2 regions of the Thioclava sp. L04-15 genome follow, and region 1 is predicted to be linked to the other one. Evidence: riboswitches for the same ligand, from Rfam matches in the RefSeq annotation. Region 1 holds a riboswitch; the other holds the start of a gene.
What was found. A riboswitch is a leader RNA that binds a small molecule or an ion and turns the genes downstream of it on or off. The one in region 1 is predicted to bind thiamine pyrophosphate.

Region 1 (3,428 bases):
GATCATGTGTCGCTCCATGCGTTGCACAGGGTTCTGGCGGCAAGCGCCATGTCGGGAGCACGCGAGATCGCCGAGATCACCGCCATCCCGGCACCGCCAGCCGCGCGGATCGCGGCGGCGTCGGCTTTGGTGATGCCGCCGATCGCGAGGCAAGGGAGCTCCGTACGCGCGACGATCGCCGCGAAGCCCTCATGCCCGATCGGCGGGGCGTGATCGGGCTTCGATCCCGTGGCATGGACCGGTCCGACGCCGAGATAGTCCACGCCCGCAGGCACGGCGGAGATTTGCGCCTCGGCCTCGATCGAGAGACCAAGGATCATCTCCGGCCCGATCCGGCTGCGGATCGCCGCCGGATCGCCGTCGCTCTGGCCGATATGGAGCCCCGGCGCACCGACGGAGATCGCAATCTCCACCCGATCATTGACGATGAGCGGCACCTCATGAGGCGCAAGCGCTGCGATCAGCGCCCGGGCGAGCGCCGCGAACTCCGTATCCGGCAGGGTCTTGTCGCGCAGCTGCACCCAGCCCGCACCGCCCTGGGCCGCGGCGAGGGCCTGAGCGATCACCGGCTGCGGCGCGACCGGATCGGTGACGAAACAAAGCGGCGGGATCATGCGAGTTCGATCCTCGCACCGGCGTTCAGAGCTGCCGGATCAATTGCATGGAGCGCATCCAGGAAAGCCGGCTGGAAGGTTCCGGGGCCCTCGCTCGCGGCCCCCGCGCGTTCCCCCGCAAGGCCGTAATAGGCCAGCGCCGCGACCGTCGCCTCGAAGGGCGACTGACCTGCGGCAAACGCGGCCACCACCCCGGTCAGCGAACACCCCAGGGCCGTCACGCGCGGCATCATCGCATCGCCATTCGCGATCCGCACCGCACGCGTGCCATCGGTCACGAAATCGACCGCACCCGTCACCGCGACCACCGCGCCGCCATGCCGGGCGAGCGCGCGCGCGGCGTTCTCTGCGGTCTCGACGCTTTCGCCCGCATCCACCCCTTTGCCTGCCGAGACCGCCCCCGCGAGCGCGAGGATCTCTGACGCATTCCCACGGATCACCGTGGGGCGGAGCGCCAGGAGCCGCGCGCCTAGCGCGCGCCGATACCCCGTCGCGCCGACCGCGACCGGGTCAAGCACCCAAGGCACATCCTTTTCGCCCGCGACCGTTGCCGCCGCCTCCATCGCCTCGGCCCAGGGCGGCGAGACCGTCCCGATATTGACACTCAGCGCCTGCGCGATGCCCGCGAACTCGGCCGCCTCCTCGCGGGCATGGATCATCGCGGGCGAAGCCCCCGCCGCGAGCAGAACATTCGCCATCACGTTCATCGCGACGTAATTGGTGATGTTGTGAACGAGCGGCGCGGTCTGTCGCATCATCGCGAGATATTGGCCGGGATCTTCCATCGCACTCTCCTTGAGCATTTGGCGTCAGGAAGGGTGCGAGAGGGAAGGCGGGAACGCGCCGGACCGTCTCGTGCGCCTCCCTCCGCCGGCATTATCCGGTTCAGGTTCTAAGGGTTCGTCTCAGCCCGGTTGCCCGAGCGCCCCTGTCGCTTCGCGCTCAGAGGTGACATTCTCGCGCGCGCCCGTCAAGCGGGTGTGCCGGGTCAGGCGTCGCGCGGCGCCGAAAAAGTGGCTGGAATGGTCATGAAAGGCGCTTCCGCCTCCCGAAAACTTGCGGGCCAGCCGATCCCCCGTTCGCAGTCGCACAGGCGAGGTCTCGCAGGTTCAACCGATCCGGCGCAGCAGATAGATATCCATCACCCAGCCGTTTTCCGCCCGCAGGGTCTCCCGGACCTTTACGATCTCCGCAGCGACATCGGACAGAACTCCGGCGACAAGGCGCTCTTGCGGCATCGCCACGCACCCACCCCACCAAATCCGGAATCCCTCGGGATCGAGCGACCGGAACGAGCACTCTCCATCGAGCATCACGACGATGGTTTCCGCATCACCCGGCCAACCGTGGTCGCGCAGCTGCCGCCCCGTCGTGATCATGACCGGCGCACCCACCTCGTTGAGCGGAATGGCATGGGCTGCGCAAAGCGCCTGTATCGCGGTGATGCCGGGAATGACGCGCGGTCTCAGCGGAATGCGACGCCCCAATATCCCGGCGATACGCAGGCTGCTGTCGTAGAGCATCGGATCGCCCCAGACCAGCAGGGCGACCCTGCCGGGGGTTCCGGGGTCGAGCGTGTCGACGATCACCGTCTCCCAGGCCTCGGCAATCGCGCCATGCCAATCCGCGACGGTCGCGCCATAGCTGGTCGTAACCACGTCGCGCACCGGCAGGTCGAACTCGACCACGCGCGTTTCGGGATTTTTCAGATGCGTCGCGAGCAATGTCCGGCGCAGTTCGGCCAGTTCGGTTTTCTCGGGGCCTTTGACCGGGATCATGATGAGGTCCGCAGCGTTCATCGCCTCGATCGCCTGCAAGGTGACGTGATCAGGGTTTCCGGTGCCGATACCGATCAGGGCAAGTTCGATCATGCGTCTCTCCAGGGGAAAGGGGGCCATTGGCGGCCCCCTTTCGTCGTCGTTCAGCGGACGTCGCTCAGGCGTAGAGGCGCGGCGTGACGAAGCCGCTGCCGCGCAGGGCGGACGCACGCTTCGCAAGCGCCAGCACCGCCAGATCGACAAGCGGCTCGAGAAGGATCACCGACATATAGGCCGCCCCGAAGGTCAGCACCTGCCCCACCTCGGCAAACCCCTGACCGTAGAGCGCCCAGAACGCGACCCATGCCACGATCCCGCCCTGATAGGCCGTCGAAAGCGCCAGAGCCTGACCGTATTTCAGGTCGACGTAAGCCGTGCCCGGCGCGATCAGACGCTTGGCAAGAAGTTGCAGCCCGAAGAGCGGCACGAGAAGCGTCGTCACGTTCATCCCGTATTGCGGCAGGTCGAAGGGCGCGAAGAACAGGCCCTGAATGAGAAGCCCCAGCGCCAGCCCGATCGCCGCAGGCGCGGCACCAAGCAGTAGAAACAGCGTCGAACCGAGGATCAAATGCACCTCGGAAACGCCAACCGCATGATGCGGCAATATCTGGAAGAAGGTGAAGACCGCGCCGGTGGCGATGGCGGCGCGGGCGATCAGTGAAACGGGGCCCTGTTCGCGTACGGCCTGCGCGGCGATCTTGAGGGTATAAAGACCGGCGGTGGCCGCCGTGGCATAGCTCAGGACGATCTTGGCACCGGTGACGATGCCGGGTTCGATATGCATATCGCGTTCTCCTTGCCGTCACACCCGACGGCGGTTGATGTGGCTGCTGGCCGGTTTCCTGGCTCGCGGGTCGAAGCGCCACTCCACCTTCCCGGGGGCAATCCCCAGTGGTCTTGTCGGAGCGCGCTCACCGCATACAGTCGCGGGGGCGGCCGGGGCTTCGGGTGCCGCAATTTGGTCCACCCTTCCCCGTTCCCGATTGAGCCCTGCGCT
Region 2 (3,428 bases), on a different contig from region 1:
GGCGCAACGTCACGTCATGCCTGCCATGCGTCAGACCGGCGGGAGGTGGCGCTTTTCGCGCCTTCGAATTGGCAGAAATATCCCGGGGTGAGGCGCGCAAGCGCCGAGGGGCAGCGCCCCTCTCCCTTTACCCGATCGTGCCGCGAATCCCGCCCGTCTGAGCGCGGTCCATCAAGAACTGATCGAGGATCACGCAGGCCATCATCGCCTCGGCCACCGGCACCGCGCGGATACCGACACAAGGGTCGTGGCGGCCCTTGGTGATCACTTCCACCTCTTCGCCCGCGACATTGACCGAGCGGCGGGGCGTCAGGATCGACGAGGTCGGCTTGACCGCGAAGCGCACGAGGATCGGCTGGCCGGTCGTGATCCCTCCGAGGATGCCGCCGGCGTGGTTCGACAGATATTCCACCCCGTTCGGCCCCATCACCATCTCGTCGGCATTGTCGACGCCGGTCAGCGCCGCTGCCGCCATCCCCTCGCCGATCTCGACACCTTTCACCGCGTTGATCGACATCATCGCCGCGGCGAGTTCGGTATCCATCTTCGCATAGATCGGCGCGCCGAGACCCGCCGGGCAGCCTTCCGCCACAACCTCGATCGCGGCGCCCACCGAGTTCTGCCCCTTGCGGATCGCGGCGAGGTAATCGGCCCATTCGTCGACCGCCTCGGCATCGGGAATGAAGAAGGGGTTTTGCAGGATCTGGCTGCGGTCGAAGCGCGCGCGGTTTATATGCTTCGCACCCATCTGGACCATGTAGCCGTAGATCTTCAGATCAGGGACCAGCTGGCGCAGCACCGCCTGCGCCACACCGCCAGCGGCAACACGGGCCGCCGTCTCGCGGGCGCTCGAGCGCCCGCCGCCGCGATAATCGCGCACACCGTATTTCTGGTGGTAGGTGATGTCTGCATGACCGGGGCGGAACTGCCGCGCGATCTCGCCGTAATCCTTAGACCGCTGGTCGGTATTCTCGATCATCAGCTGGATCGTGGTGCCTGTCGTCTTGCCCTCGAACACGCCCGAGAGGATGCGCACCGCATCGGGCTCCTTGCGCTGGGTCGTCTCCTTCGACTGGCCCGGACGGCGGCGGTCGAGGAATTGCTGGATGAACCCCTCGTCGATCTCGATCCCCGGAGGGCAACCATCCACCGTCGCGCCCAGAGCGGGCCCGTGGCTTTCGCCCCAGGTGGTGACGCGAAACAGGTGACCAAATGTGTTGAAGGACATGGGCGCGGCCTCGATCGGGTATGTTTGGCGTCTGCTTTAGCAACCGGGGCGTGGCGAGGCAACGCGGATGGTGGTGCGCAACATAGGAAAGGCGCGCCACGGGGCACCGCCGGGGAGCGCTTGGCGCATGCCCTCTCACCACTCTATCGCACCATGACCTGCCCCGGCGCCCTCGCCTTCATACTTGCACCGCCCTGCGCCTGCCCTTAGTTTGCGCCTCACCTCGGGGTGCCGGCGCAAGGCTGGCTGAGATGCGATCTTCGCGAACCCGTTGAACCTGAACCGGTTAAGACCGGCGGAGGGAAGGTAGCCGGATCCCCCGGCCCCACTCCGCCCGGCAAGCCCAAGGAGTGAGGCATGAAAACCCACCTGATGCTTGCGGGAGCCCTGAGCCTGATCGCCACGATGGCGGCGGCCGAGGACAAGCCCGTGCTCACCGTCTACGCGCCCGACTACTTCACGAGCGAATGGGGCCCCGGCCCCGCGATCGAGAAGGGGTTCGAGGCGATCTGCGACTGCGATCTGAAATTCGTGGCAGGCGATGTGCTGCCGCGCATCCTGCTCGAAGGCGACAAGACCTCGGCCGATATCGCGATTGGTCTCAATACCGACGTGACCGCCAAGGCGCGCGCCACCGGCCTCTTTGCACCGCATAACGAGGATACTTCCGATCTGGCCATGCCGGTCAAATGGGACGATCCGATCTTCCTGCCCTTCGACTGGTCCGAGCTCGCTTTCATCTATGACAAGACGAAGCTGCAAAACCCGCCCAAAAGCTTCGAGGAACTGCTAGACGCTCCGAAAGACGCCTACAAGATCGTCATCGAGGATCCGCGCAGCTCGATCGCGGGCCTGTCGCTGCTGCTCTGGGTGAAGGATATCTACGGCGACCAGGCCGAGGCTGCCTGGGAAAAGATGGCCCCCAAGGTGCTGACCGTGACGCCGGGCTGGTCCGAAGCCTACGGGATGTTCACCGATGGCGAAGCGGACATGGTTATGAGCTACGTCACCTCGCCCGCCTATCACATCATGGCGGAAGAAGATGACAGCAAGGTCGCGGCGATCTTCCCCGAGGGGCATTACTTCTCCCCCGAACTGGTCGCGCAGCTCAAGACCTCGAAGCACCCGGAGCTGGCGCAGAAATTCCTCGATTACGTGCTGAGCCCCGATTTTCAGGGCATGATCGCGACGGCCAACTGGTCCTTCCCGGCGAAGCTGCCGCATGACCAGCTGCCCGAGGTCTTCCAGACCCTGCCGATGCCCGACAAGACGCTCTATCTGGACGAGGACGAGGCTGAGAAACTGCGCGGACCGGCGCTGGAAGAATGGCAGCGCGCCTTCGCGAAATAACGCCTGCGGCCCTGGCGAGCGCGGCTCTGGTCGCGCTCGTTCTGGGCACGCTGGCGGCGGTGGCGATCCGAGCAGGCGGGCTGACCGGGCTGCGCGCAACCGATCTCGCCGCGATCCGCTTCACGCTCTGGCAGGCGGCGCTTTCGGCGCTGATCTCCTGCGTGCTCGCGATCCCGGTCGCGCGCGCGCTTCACCGCCGCCGCTTTCCCGGGCGCGGGGCGCTGATCTCGCTGCTTGGCGCACCCTTCATCCTGCCGGTGATCGTCGCCGTCTTCGGCCTGATCGCGGTTTTCGGGCGGCGCGGGCTGGTCAACGCCATGCTTGCGCCTCTGGGGATCGAGCCGATCACGATCTACGGGGCGCAGGGGGTGATCATCGCCCATGTCTTCTTCAACCTGCCGCTGGCGACGCGGATGATCCTACATGGCTGGCAGGCGATCCCTGCCGAGCGCTTCCGCCTTGCCGCGACGCTTGGCTTCGGCCCGTCCGAGGTCACCCGCCATCTCGAACGCCCGATGTTGCGCTCTGTCCTGCCCGGCGCGTTCCTCGCGATCTTCCTCGTCTGCCTGACCTCTTTCGCGGTGGCACTGACCCTTGGCGGCGGCCCGCGCGCCACCACGGTGGAACTTGCGATCTATCAGGCCTTCCGCTTCGATTTCGACATGGGCCGCGCCGCGAGCCTCGCGCTGGTGCAGGTCGCGATCTCGGTCACGGCGCTGCTGATCGCGGCGCGCGTAACGATGCCCGCGAGCTTCGGCGCGGGCCATGACCGCACAACGCGACCCATCCCGCAACTCGCAGGTGGTGCGGGGCGCACCTCCCTCGACGCGCTCGCGATCGTGCTCGCCGC

Region 2: linked by a shared signal. The riboswitch ahead of thiB (thiamine ABC transporter substrate binding subunit) and the one ahead of thiM (hydroxyethylthiazole kinase) in region 1 are both predicted to bind thiamine pyrophosphate.

The regions. Positions count from the first base shown of each region.
Region 1 covers NZ_MPZW01000003.1:348,925-352,352, forward strand. Annotated here, with positions in the region: gene thiD (bifunctional hydroxymethylpyrimidine kinase/phosphomethylpyrimidine kinase) at 1-6, opposite strand, end outside; gene thiE (thiamine phosphate synthase) at 3-614, opposite strand; gene thiM (hydroxyethylthiazole kinase) at 611-1,399, opposite strand; TPP riboswitch at 1,460-1,554, opposite strand; gene cobF (precorrin-6A synthase (deacetylating)) at 1,724-2,485, opposite strand; gene BMI90_RS10055 (energy-coupling factor ABC transporter permease) at 2,550-3,215, opposite strand; cobalamin riboswitch at 3,246-3,428, opposite strand, start outside.
Region 2 covers NZ_MPZW01000001.1:110,238-113,665, forward strand. Annotated here, with positions in the region: gene aroC (chorismate synthase) at 128-1,228, opposite strand; TPP riboswitch at 1,443-1,549, shown strand; gene thiB (thiamine ABC transporter substrate binding subunit) at 1,586-2,578, shown strand; gene BMI90_RS00580 (thiamine/thiamine pyrophosphate ABC transporter permease ThiP) at 2,554-3,428, shown strand, end outside.